3 regions of the Aquitalea sp. USM4 genome follow, and region 2 is predicted to be linked to each of the others. Evidence: predicted binding sites of a transcription regulator. Region 2 holds the regulator's gene; each other region holds the start of a gene.
The links. The regulator sigma-54, encoded in region 2, starts transcription at its own class of promoters, with help from an activator protein. The targets are predictions, from matches to a motif close to CTGGCACGCTTCATGCTT.
Positions count from the first base shown of each region.

Region 1 (4,207 bases), 1.2 Mb from region 2:
CGTTGATATTGTTCTGAATCATTGAAATGGGTTTGGTGTTGTTGGCTCTATCAATGTGCAGAAAGGCCTCTAAAGTAGTCAAGTCAGAGTGGGCATGAATTTTGTCTCTGGCGTCAATAATTCGATTGTGTAATGCCAAGTACTTAGATGGAATCCATTTCTGGTCTAGTTTTCGTTTTCTTTTTATTGTTCCTCTTGATGTCGTATATGCCCTTGTATATTCAATTAGTCCATAGCAAAATGCTGGTCCTGACAATGGATTGTCCTTGGTGTTTTTGACCAGGTTTAGGGTTTTCCAAGCATGGTTCAGCTGATTGATGCAAACGGATAAGTGGATGTAGTCTTCCTGTTGTTCAGTCATGGTTATCCTGATAGTTTCCGATGTCACACGCGAATCGATATGTGTGCATCTATTATTTTTGAGGTATTCATTTTTCTGCGTATTGGCCTTGAATGTTGGTGTTTTCTAAGAAAAGCCGGCCCTTTCGAACCAGTAAAGTACCCAATTGACTCTGCTGTGAAATAAGGGCCCAGCCGGGCTGCCCTTCAGCGGTCATGAATGAGAGAAACCGAAAGCCATTGGAGAGGGTTAGCCTGACTTCAGGTATCTCCCCGAACAGCTCAATGTCCTGCACCGTAACACCAATTAATTTTTTGAGCATGGATGACCATCGCCGCTCGGAGCTCCAGCTTCCCCCCACAATCGAGCGCATTTTCTCAATGCGCCAGCTCCACTCAACCATGAGAGTGATTTCTCCATGAGGCTGGCCGGGTGTGCCGTCACGCTTCGTGCGCTGAGTGAGTCGGCCAAATTCAATGAACAGGGTTGAACCATGGCCGCGCCATACATGGGTAATGTGCTGTCCAATGATTGCTTCTTTGAATGGTGCAAACTTTGAAGTCACGCTGGCCCTGTCGTTCCTTGTTTGATTCACCCGGATGCATGTTTCCGGCAAACCATTGATATGGATGTCGGGATTTATAGCCTTCATTGGCTTGGCAGGTAAAGTCATTGTCATGAAAATCATCACCCACACGTAGACAGCACGTGCGACTGCTCTGGCAGGGCAGTGTAATTTTTTGCCTGTACTGACTAGCTTGAAACCCTCGCCAAAACAAGCCTGTGACTTCCAAAGCAGCAGCGTTCTGCGGCTACAGGGTCGTGTTTGAGTTGAATTGGGGGCGCACTGCACAAATGAAAAAATGACATCGTGTTAGAATGTCAGCCCGCAGCCAAAAGCTGATGTCAGCATCCAGCTGGTGCACCACCCCCCATCTGCATGGAGTCGCATATGAGTTCCAAATACACAGGGCAGTGTTTGTGTGGCCAAATCAGTTACACGGTGGATGTTGATCCGCTGTTTGCCGGTAATTGCCACTGCAAGGATTGCCAACGCACATCCGGTAGTGCCTATGTTCCGGCAATGATTTTTCCGGCAAGCAAAGTGGTGATCCACGGCGAGCCCCGTATTTTTGTTTCCACGTCGGATAGCGGAAATGCGCATAGCCGTGGCTTTTGCCCCAATTGTGGCTCCCAGCTGTTTGCCAGGTTCAGCCATCTTCCCGATGTGCTGGGTATCAAGGCCGGGACCTTGAATGAAACATCCCGATACCGGCCAATGCTGGATTTCCATGTGGCAAGCGCCGCAGAGTGGGATTTCATGAACCCGGAACTGCCTAAAAAACAAGGCGCCGCTCAAGCTTAAGCGGTCAACTTTGGCCAGAGGGTGGCCTGTGCTGCCATCTATCGGCTGCTTTGTTGACGACAGAGGGCAGGGCAAGCCCCCCGTACGGGCGCTGTAATGCCAACGACAACAGGTCACAGGCCGCGCAATTGATGGCCAGCTGCCATCCTTCCTGCCCCTGCACATTCTTTTGATCTGGAGCAAACAGGGCTATCGTGCCTGAGCGCAGCATTCGATCCACAAAATATTAGTAATTAATTATTTATGGATAAGGATGTGAACGATGACTGCTCCAATCCCGCCTCTTAATGTGGGCAATACCGGCTTCATGCTGCTGTGTGCCAGCCTGGTCATGCTGATGACGCCCGGACTGGCTTTCTTTTACGGTGGCCTGGTGGGCCGCAAGAATGTGCTGACCATCATGGCCCAGAGCTTCATGTCGCTGGGCTGGACTACGGTGCTGTGGTTTGCCTTCGGGTATTCCATGTGCTTCGGGCCAAGCTGGCATGGCATTGTCGGCGACCCCACTTATTACGCCTTCATGCATGGCGTTACCCTCAACACCATGTACACCGGCAATGACGCAGGTATTCCGCTGATTGTGCATGTGGCTTACCAGATGATGTTTGCCATCATCACCCCGGCGCTGATTACCGGTGCTTTTGCCAACCGGGTGACGGTGAAGGCGTATTTCCTGTTTCTTACCGGCTGGCTGGTGCTGGTTTACTTCCCCTTTGTCCACATGATCTGGAGTCCGGACGGCCTGCTGGCTAAGTGGGGCGTGCTGGATTTTGCCGGTGGCATCGTGGTGCACAACACTGCCGGTTTTGCCGCACTGGCTTCGGTACTGTATGTGGGCCGGCGCTCGGTAGTGGAAAACAAGCCGCATAATGTGCCCTTGATTGCCCTTGGCACCGGCTTGCTGTGGTTTGGTTGGTATGGCTTCAATGCCGGGTCCGAGCTGCGGGTGGATTACATCACCGCATCGGCCTTTCTCAATACCGATGTTGCCGCCTCGTTTGCCGGTACGGCCTGGTTTTTCCTGGAGTGGTCGCATGCCCGGCAGCCCAAGTTCATCGGTTTGCTGACGGGTGCGGTGGCGGGCCTTGCCACCATTACGCCAGCGGCGGGCTATGTGTCGCTGGGTACGGCTGCCGTCATCGGCGTGATAGCCGCCGTTGTGTGTTACTACGCGGTGCAGCTGAAAAACCGCCTGGGCTGGGATGATGCGCTGGATGTATGGGGCGTGCACGGGGTGGGCGGCTTGCTGGGGACATTGCTGCTGGGGGTGTTTGCCAGCAAGGCCTGGAACCCGGCGGGCGTTGACGGCTTGCTGATGGGTAATCCGGATTTCCTGTGGAAGCAGGTGGTAGCTGCGGTGGTTTCCGGTTTGTGGGCCTTTGGCTTTACCTACGGCATGCTGTGGCTGATCAACAAGATGACGCCGGTGCTGATTGACGAGCATACGCAGGAAACCGGGCTGGATCAGACCTTGCATGGTGAGGAGGCTTACAGCGGCAGCTTGTGATGTTGCTTTGCCGCTTTTCTTCTGCGTGGCGCACGGGTGCTTCCAGTTTCAGCCTGTGCGCTGAGTAATACCTGGGCATGGCCTTGTTTGGCAGTGCCGCGTGCAGGCTGCATTACCGCTAATGCAGCCTGTCCTGCCCCCGTGTGTGGCCGCAGTTTCCCGCTATGTTGCGGGGGCTCTGCGAAACAGATTGGTTTTGCTGCGGTCTTACACCGAGTCTCTTCGGGGCTGAAACCTGGCCAATTCATGCACGATCTTCGGTGCCTTGGCTGATGTAGCCAGGTGGCCTGTCTCACCGAATCAGCAAGCCGGTATTCTCAAGGCCTGGTTTGCTGTTCCATGTTGATTCCTCTCCCGGCTGTCCTGCCTGTCTGCCATGCCTGTAGCTGCTCGCGGTATGGGGCACCCTCATCTTGTTGCCGCAATTGCTCTTCTGTCTCCCTCCAGCCTGTTTGGGCTACTGCTCCTTGAATTCTTCATTGTTTATTTCCTGTTGTGCTTTTGAATAAGCATTCGGTGGGTTGTGTCCATTCGTTTGATTATTTCATCGTGCCTTGAAATAAGGCTGGTGCTTTCTTGTGGTGCGTGAGTCTGTCGAGTGCGCATTGGTTTTTGTATTCACTGTTTGAAAAATATCAAGATTGAATTTGAAATATAATTTTCTGTATTTGTTTTGGCTTTTTTCTGATGGAGATTTATTGGCATTTGTGGTGGCTTGTATATTTTGTGCGATCATTTTAGTGTCGGCTTGCTTGATTTTAATCAAATGACTTGGGACTTGTTGATTAATCTGTCTTTTAGGATGGTGGACTGAAAATTTTTTATGGTATTGAATGGGTGCTGTTTTGCTTTGCTGAGATGAAAGTCAATTCAACTGTTGCAACACTATTCTGGGTTATTGATATGTCGCTTCTCGAAGTGGGTTTGCTGGATTTAAATGATCAGTCACGTTTGTTGCAGTATGAGCAGGCAATGTATCGTGCATTTGCATCCA
Region 1 is NZ_CP029539.1:3,876,021-3,880,227, reverse strand. It holds gene DKK66_RS17820 (hypothetical protein) at 1-361, opposite strand, end outside; gene DKK66_RS17815 (hypothetical protein) at 429-1,019, opposite strand; gene DKK66_RS17810 (GFA family protein) at 1,293-1,706, shown strand; gene DKK66_RS17805 (ammonium transporter) at 1,969-3,213, shown strand; gene DKK66_RS17800 (hypothetical protein) at 4,117-4,207, shown strand, end outside.
Region 1: the regulator sigma-54 is predicted to act here: its motif matches at 1,846-1,863, upstream of DKK66_RS17805 (ammonium transporter).

Region 2 (4,207 bases):
AAAAGGCCGACCGGGACAAGCCCATCGAAATCAGTGCCGACCGGGGCAACCTCGACCAGCTCAAGGGCGTCACGGTATGGCAAGGCAATGTCGTCATCATCCAGGGCACACTCAAGCTCAATGCCGACCGCGCCACGGTCACCCAGGACAAACAGGGTAACCAGACCATGCAGGCCACCGGACGCCAGGTCAACTTCCGCCAGAAAATGGACGGCAAGAACGAATGGATCGAAGGCCAGGCCAACCAGCTGGACTACAACACCGTCACCCACGTTGCCGTGCTCACCGGCAATGCCCGCGTCAAGCGCGGCAGTGATCTGGTCATCGGCAATGTCATTACCTACAACACCGAAACCGAAATGTATGAAGTCAGCAGCGGTGCCAGCAGCAACGGCGGCCGCGTGACCGCCATCATCCAGCCCAAGCCCAGAGACAACAGCCCTGCCAAGAAAACGGACGGAAGCACTCCATGAGCGGCCCCAGCATCCTGAAAGTGGAGCGCCTGAAAAAGCGCTTCAAAAAACGTACGGTAGTGAAGGACGTCGCCCTGCAGATCCAGAGCGGGGAAGTGGTCGGCCTGCTTGGCCCCAACGGTGCCGGCAAGACCACCAGCTTTTACATGATCGTCGGACTGATCGGTGCCGATGAAGGCGAAATCACGCTGGATGGCAACAGTATCACCCACCTGCCCATTCATCAGCGCGCCCGCCTTGGACTGGGCTATTTGCCACAGGAAGCTTCCATTTTCCGCAAGATGACGGTGGAAGAAAACATCACGGCGGTGCTGGAAATTGCCGGTTACAAGGGCGACAAACTGGAGCAGGAACTCAGCCTCCTGCTCGACGACCTCAATATCGCCCACCTGCGCGAAAGCAATGCGCTGGCACTGTCCGGTGGCGAGCGCCGCCGGGTGGAAATCGCCCGCGTGCTGGCCACCCGCCCACGCTTCATCCTGCTGGACGAACCGTTTGCCGGGGTAGACCCGATTGCCGTCATCGACATCCAGAAAATCATCACCTTCCTGCAACAGCGTGGCATTGGCGTATTGATTACCGACCACAATGTGCGTGAAACCCTGCGCATCTGCGATCGCGCCTACATCATCAGTGATGGTTCGGTACTGGCTTCCGGCGAGCCGGAAGAACTGGTCAACAACGAGAAAGTGCGCCAGGTTTACCTGGGCGAGCACTTCCACCTGTAAGCCATGAAACAGTCACTACAGCTGCGGGTCTCCCAGCAACTCACCCTCACGCCGCAACTGCAACAGTCCATCAAACTGTTGCAGCTGTCCACGCTCGACCTGCAGGCAGAAGTCGAACGCTTCTTGCTGGACAACCCCATGCTGGAACGCGGCGATGAGCCGCCCTCGCATGACAGCAGCCCGGCAGAAACGCCGGCTGCCCAGGAAGAATCCACCAGCACGGCGTCGGACAGCAGCGATGGTGACAACAGCCAGGACGCCAGCAATGGCGAACTCACCGACTGGGGCAGTGGCAGCCGCCGCAACGACGGGGACGATGAATTCGACCCCATGCTCAACGTACCCTGCCCGGTCAGCCTGCGCGAACACCTGCTGGCGCAGCTGGGTGAACTGACCCTGCCCACCCGCGATCAGGCCATTGTCCAGCTGTTGATCGAAGAACTGGACGACAACGGTTTCCTGACTACCGATCTGGAAGAACTGGCCAGTAATCTGCCGCTGGAACTGGAACTGGAAACCGATGAACTGATGGTCGGGCTGCGCCTGTTACAGCAATTCGACCCTCCCGGCATTGCCGCGCGCAACCTGGCCGAGTCGCTTGGCCTGCAACTGGCCCGTTTGCCCGCCAACGAGCCCGGCCATGCACTGGCACGCCAGATTGTGGCCGAGCACCTGACGCTGCTGGGCAACCGCGACTACACCCGCCTGAAGCGCATTCTGGGCGTGGATGACGAAGCCATCCGCGAGGCACAGCAACTGATCGCCCGGCTGACCCCTCACCCGGCGTCCGGTTTCGGCGGCGAAGACGTGCACTATGTCATCCCGGATGTCACCGTGCGCAAACGGCGTGGTCACTGGGTGGCTGAACTCAATAACGGTGCGGTACCGCGCTTGCGCGTCAACCAGCTGTATGCCCAGATGCTGTCGGAAAACCGCGCTGGCGCAGGCGAACTGACTGGCCGGCTGCAAGAAGCCAAATGGCTGGTCAAGAACATCCAGCAACGATTTGACACCATTCTGAAAGTGTCAGAAGCTATAGTCGAAAGACAGCAAGCGTTCTTTGAACACGGTGAAGTCGCCATGCGGCCGCTTATCCTGCGGGACATCGCAGACGAACTTGGCCTGCATGAATCGACCGTATCACGCGTCACCACGCAGAAATACCTGCTTTGCCCTCGTGGTCTGTTCGAGCTGAAGTATTTCTTTGGCAGTGCACTGGAAACCGACAGCGGCGGCGAATGCTCGGCAACGGCCATCAAGGCGCATATCCGCCGCATGATAGACGGTGAAAACCCGGCCAAGCCACTTTCGGACAGCGCCATTGCCGACGAACTGGGAAAGCAAGGGATTCAGGTTGCAAGACGCACCGTTGCGAAGTATCGTGAAGCTATGCAGATACCGCCGGTCAATCTGCGCAAGGCATTGTGATTCACGCCTTGAAGTATATCCGCTCGCCCGGCCGACCCGACCGGGCAGTCAACACAAGAAGGAGTTAGGGTATGAACCTCAAAGTAACCGGTCTCCACCTCGAAGTAACCCCGGCCATCCGCGAATTCGTGGAAACCAAGCTGGAACGCATCACCCGTCATGTCGATCACGTGATTGACGTTGCTGTCACCCTGTCGGTAGACAAGCTGGTGCACAAGGCGGAAGTGAATGTTCATCTCTCCGGCAAGGATATCCATGTAGAGGCCACCGACTCCGACATGTACGCTGCCATCGACGCGCTGATGGACAAGCTCGATCGCCAGGTACTCAAGCACAAGGAAAAACAAAGCGAACACCGTGCAACAAGCCCACAGGTTCAACAGGAAGCCAGCTTGTAAACATTAAGTATTCGATGCGGGAACCCGGCGGGTTCCCGTTTTTATTTGCTCGGAGCCTTTTTCATTTTGATGAAGGCAACGTAGAATTGGCCAGTTTCTGTAGCCGCGTGCAACCATTCCTATGAGCCTGATTGGCAAAATCCTGACACAGGATCACATCCTCCCGGACCTGGATGTCGCCAGCAAGAAGCGCGTCTTCGAGCAGGTGGGCCTCCTTATCGAAAACACCCACGGCATCGCCCGCAGTGAAATTTTCGACTGCTTGTTTGCCCGGGAAAAACTGGGCTCCACCGGCCTTGGCCAAGGGGTGGCCATTCCGCATGGCCGTGCCAGAGGGCTCAAGGAAGCGGCGGGCGTGTTCATTCGCCTGAAGAACCCGATTCCTTTCGATGCGCCGGATGGCAAGCCGGTACAAAGCCTGTTTGTCCTGCTGGTGCCGGAACAGGCAACCGACCTGCACTTGCAGGTACTCTCGGAACTGGCACAGCTGTTCTCCAGCAAACAGCTGCGTGAACAACTGCTCAGCGCAAGCTCGCGTGCCGATCTGTACCAGCTGCTCACCGGATGGAATACCAACCATGCCTAGCATTACCGTGCGCCGGTTGTATCAGGACAACCAGCAAAAGCTCAACCTGACCTGGGTAGCAGGAACCGGCGGCGCGGACAGCCCCATCGGCAACGATGAACAACGCCCCACCCTGGCCCTGGTCGGCCACCTGAATTTCATTCACCCCAACCGGGTGCAAGTGCTCGGTCTGGCCGAGGTGGACTACCTCAACCGGCTGGAACAATCCGCCGCCAAGACCGCGCTGGACCAACTGTTCCACAAAACCATGTCGGTGGTGATGGTGGCCAATGGCCAGCCAGTGCCCAAACTGCTGCGCGACTACTGCCACACCCACAATGTGCCGCTGATGAGCACGCCGCTGGAAAGCCCCTACCTGATGGATGTGCTGCGCATCTATCTGGCGCGCGCACTGGCGGTTTCCACCGTGTTGCATGGCGTGTTTCTGGATGTGCTGGAAATCGGCGTGCTGATCATGGGCGATTCGGCCATGGGCAAGAGCGAACTGGCGCTGGAACTGATTTCCCGTGGTCACGGCATGGTGGCCGATGATGCGGTGGAACTGTACCGCATCGGCCCGGAAACCCTGGAAGGCCGTTGCCCGCCGCTGCTGCG
Region 2 is NZ_CP029539.1:764,377-768,583, forward strand. It holds gene lptA (lipopolysaccharide transport periplasmic protein LptA) at 1-473, shown strand, start outside; gene lptB (LPS export ABC transporter ATP-binding protein) at 470-1,201, shown strand; gene DKK66_RS03545 (RNA polymerase factor sigma-54) at 1,205-2,629, shown strand; gene hpf (ribosome hibernation-promoting factor, HPF/YfiA family) at 2,701-3,027, shown strand; gene ptsN (PTS IIA-like nitrogen regulatory protein PtsN) at 3,149-3,613, shown strand; gene hprK (HPr(Ser) kinase/phosphatase) at 3,606-4,207, shown strand, end outside.

Region 3 (4,207 bases), 120 kb from region 2:
GTGACGCGCGTGCGCATGGACCGCACCCACTTCATCAAGGTATTCCCCGGCAACGAAATCAACACCGCCTGGGTGGAAACCGAAATCGATTCCGGCAAGGCCTGGAGCGAGGCGCTGACCCGCTTCAAGTACGCCATCATCGAGAAGCAGACCAAGCTGTCCGAGCTGCAGGATCGCGCCATGCTGCCGATCAAGGAGCTCAAGGAAATCAACCGCCAGATGTCGGCGGGTGAGTCCAAGGCGCGCCGTGCCAAGAAGGAAATGATCGAGGCCAACCTGCGTCTGGTGATTTCCATCGCCAAGAAGTACACCAACCGTGGCTTGCAGTTCCTCGACCTGATCCAGGAAGGCAATATCGGCCTGATGAAGGCGGTGGACAAGTTCGAATACCGTCGTGGTTACAAGTTCTCGACCTATGCCACCTGGTGGATTCGTCAGGCCATCACCCGCTCGATCGCGGACCAGGCCCGCACCATCCGTATTCCGGTGCACATGATCGAAACCATCAACAAGATGAACCGCATTTCGCGTCAGATCCTGCAGGAAACCGGCCGTGAGCCGGACCCGGCCGAACTGGCGGAAAAAATGGAAATGCCGGAAGAGAAGATTCGCAAGATCATGAAGATTTCCAAGGAGCCCATCTCCATGGAAACCCCGATTGGCGATGACGACGATTCCCATCTGGGTGATTTCATCGAGGACCAGAACAACCTGGCACCGTCCGATGCTGCGATGTACTCCAGCCTGAAGGACGCCACCAAGGAAGTGCTGGATACCCTGACTCCGCGTGAGGCCAAGGTATTGCGCATGCGTTTTGGTATCGACATGAATACCGACCACACGCTGGAAGAAGTGGGCAAGCAGTTTGACGTGACGCGTGAGCGTATCCGTCAGATTGAAGCCAAGGCCTTGCGCAAGCTGCGTCACCCGACCCGTTCGGAACGCCTGCGCAGCTTCCTGGACAACGAGCCGGGCGGTCAGTAATACAGCCTGTCTTTCAAGACGGCATCCCCAAGCTGCTTGCATCAGGGCTTGGGGATTTTTATTTCATTCTGTTATACTGCGCAGCTTCGGGCCTCTAGCTCATGCTTGGTTAGAGCAGCGGACTTAACAAGTGAACTCCTACGACTCGCAAGAGTACGGAGCGCACTGATTGGGTTGCCTTGGAGCAAGTTGACTCTGCTCCCTGGTAGAACTGCTCAAATTCGGGGAAACCTCTGCTGCCGTGGCGGCGTGGCAATCCCGAGCGAAGCTCTCGCAAGAGAGAACGTGTAGAGACTGTACGGGCAGGTCGTAAAGACAAGAGACAGTCCAGACCACAAACCCGAAAGGGGCGGCGAAAGCCGTAGCGGGTAAGCATAATCCGTTGGTGCCGGGTTCGACTCCCGGGGGGCCCACCAAATCAAAAGCCGCTGTGATTCATTCACAGCGGCTTTTTCATGCCTGCAAGAAATGTGGCGATTGCTTGGGCATGTCCGGCACCACCGCTTGACTACCCTGACGGGGCCGGCAGGAAACAGCGGCGATGAACGGACAATAGCGCAGTCGGATGATGCTGCAGTGCGGAAACTTTTCTCCGGATAGCAGGTCACAAGAACCCCTTCACGGCATCCACTGCCACCATTCCGGTCGGTTTTCCAAACGCTGTTTTCAGCTTTCATTCGGATTTCCGAATCAATGCTATTGTATTTTTATTTTTATTCATAAAAATCATGTATTTACGTGCTAAAAATGTGAATTTTTCTTGGCACGCTTTCTGCTGTATAGAGCGTACTCAACACCGGCCATAAAGCCGGGTTACTCTGGAGAAACGCTCGTGAAAACCAACAAGATTACCCTGTGGGTCTTGATCGCCCTGGTGCTGGGCATCGCAGTCGGCTACGGCTGTCACACCTCGATTACCGATCCGAAACAACTGAAAGATGTTGCCGGTTACTTCTCCATCCTGACCGACGTGTTCATGCGTCTGATCAAGATGATCATTGCGCCGCTGGTGATGTCCACCCTGGTGCATGGCATTGGCAGCAGTGATTCCCGCTCTGTGGGTCGTGTTGGTCTGAAGGCCATGTGCTGGTTCATGGGTGCCTCGCTGGTTTCCCTGTTCCTGGGCCTGATTTTCGCCAACAGCCTGCAACCTGGCGTGGGTTACACCCTGCCGGTGGCTGATGCTGCTGCACCGGCCCTGAAGACCAGTGCGCTGAACCTGAAGGACTTCATCACCCACATGTTCCCCACCAGCTTCTTTGACGCCATGGCGAAAAACGAAGTGCTGCAAGTGGTGGTGTTCTCGGTGTTCTTCGGTTTTGCCATTGCTTCTTACAAGGGCCCGAAACCGGACATCCTGATGAAGGGTCTGGAACAGCTGGCCAACATCATGCTGCGCGTCACCAATATCGTGATGATGTTTGCCCCGGTTGGTGTATTCGGTGCCGTTGCTTCCACCATTACCGCTGATGGCCTGGGTGTGCTGTCCATGTACGCCAAGTTCATGGGTAGCTTCTACCTGGCCCTGGCTTGCCTGTGGATGCTGATGATTGCTGCTGCTTATGGCTTTGTTGGCAAGAAGATCTTCGCCCTGCTCAAAACCATCCGCATGCCGCTGATGCTGGGTTTTGCCACTGCCAGTAGCGAAGCTGCTTACCCGACCCTGCTGGAGCAGCTGGAACGCTTTGGCATCAAGGAACGTGTTTCCGGTTTTGTCCTGCCGCTGGGTTATTCGTTTAACCTGGACGGTTCCATCATGTACACCTCGTTTGCCGCCCTGTTCATCTCCCAGGTTGCCAACATCAACCTGACCCTGGGCCAGCAAATCACCATGCTGCTGATCCTGCTGATCACCAGCAAGGGTATTGCCGGTGTACCGCGTGCTTCGCTGGTGGTGGTGGCTGCCGTACTGCCGATGTTCAACCTGCCTGAAGCCGGCATTCTGCTGATTCTGGGTATCGACCACTTCCTGGACATGGGCCGTACCGCCACCAACGTGCTGGGTAATGCCATTGCCACTACCGTGGTGGCTGCTTCGGAAGGCGATATCGATGCCGAAGCTGCACATGCCAACCCGGCCCTGGCCGAAGATCAGGCCTGAGCCCCGGCGTCCCTGCCACGCATGAACAAATAAGAAATCAGGCGAGACTCCCCGCCCAGCCAAAGCTGCCGATACAGGCGGACAAGCTGGTGACGGGGGGATCGCTGCAGTGAGTTGCTCCCCGGCAACGTCATCTCCCACTTGTCTTTCTACAAAGGAAGAGACATGAAAAAAACCTTCAAAATGTTGTTGTCCAGCGCAGCTGTCATGGCTGCATTGTGTGGTCAGTCCGCCCAGGCGGCTGATGCGGCCAAGCCGCACGTGGTGATTCTGGCAACCGGTGGCACCATCGCCGGTACTGGCGCTACCAGTACCACCACCATTGGTTACACCGCAGCCAAGCTGGGCGTGGACAAGATGATTGCCGCCGTGCCCGAGCTGTCCAAGGTGGCTGATGTACGTGGCGAACAGGTTGCACAGATCGCCAGCGAAAGCATGACCAATGAAGTGTGGTTGAAGCTGGCCAAGCGTGTGAACGAACTGCTGGCCCAGAAGGATGTGGACGGCGTGGTGATTACCCACGGTACCGATACCATCGAAGAAACCGCTTACTTCCTGGACCTGGTGGTGAAGAGCAAGAAGCCGGTGGTTGTGGTGGGCTCCATGCGTCCGTCCACCGCCATCAGTGCGGATGGTCCGATCAACCTGTATAACGCCGTGATTCTGGCTGGCAGCAAGGATGCGGTTGGCAAGGGTGTGCTGGTTGCGCTGAACGACCAGATCAACGCCGCCCGCGAAGTCACCAAGACCAATACTTCCACTACCGACACCTTCAAGACGCCGGAACTGGGTTATCTGGGTTACATGCAGGACAACAAGCCGCACTTCTACCGCATGTCCACCCGCAAGAACACTGCGGATACCGAATTTGACATCTCCAAGCTGAACAGCCTGCCGCGCGTCGACATCGTTTACGGTTACGCCAACATGGACCGCGTGGCCATGGATGCCGACATTGCTGCCGGTGCCCAGGGCATCGTGCAAGCCGGTGTGGGCGATGGCAGTATTGCCGCCCAGATGATGCCTGCCATCCGTGACGCCCGTAAGAAGGGTGTGATCGTGGTACGCAGCTCGCGCGTGGGTAGCGGTATCGTGGCGCGTAATGGTGAAGCCAATGACGAC
Region 3 is NZ_CP029539.1:879,729-883,935, reverse strand. It holds gene rpoD (RNA polymerase sigma factor RpoD) at 1-984, shown strand, start outside; gene DKK66_RS04125 (dicarboxylate/amino acid:cation symporter) at 1,817-3,085, shown strand; gene DKK66_RS04120 (type II asparaginase) at 3,251-4,207, shown strand, end outside.
Region 3: the regulator sigma-54 is predicted to act here: its motif matches at 1,745-1,762, upstream of DKK66_RS04125 (dicarboxylate/amino acid:cation symporter).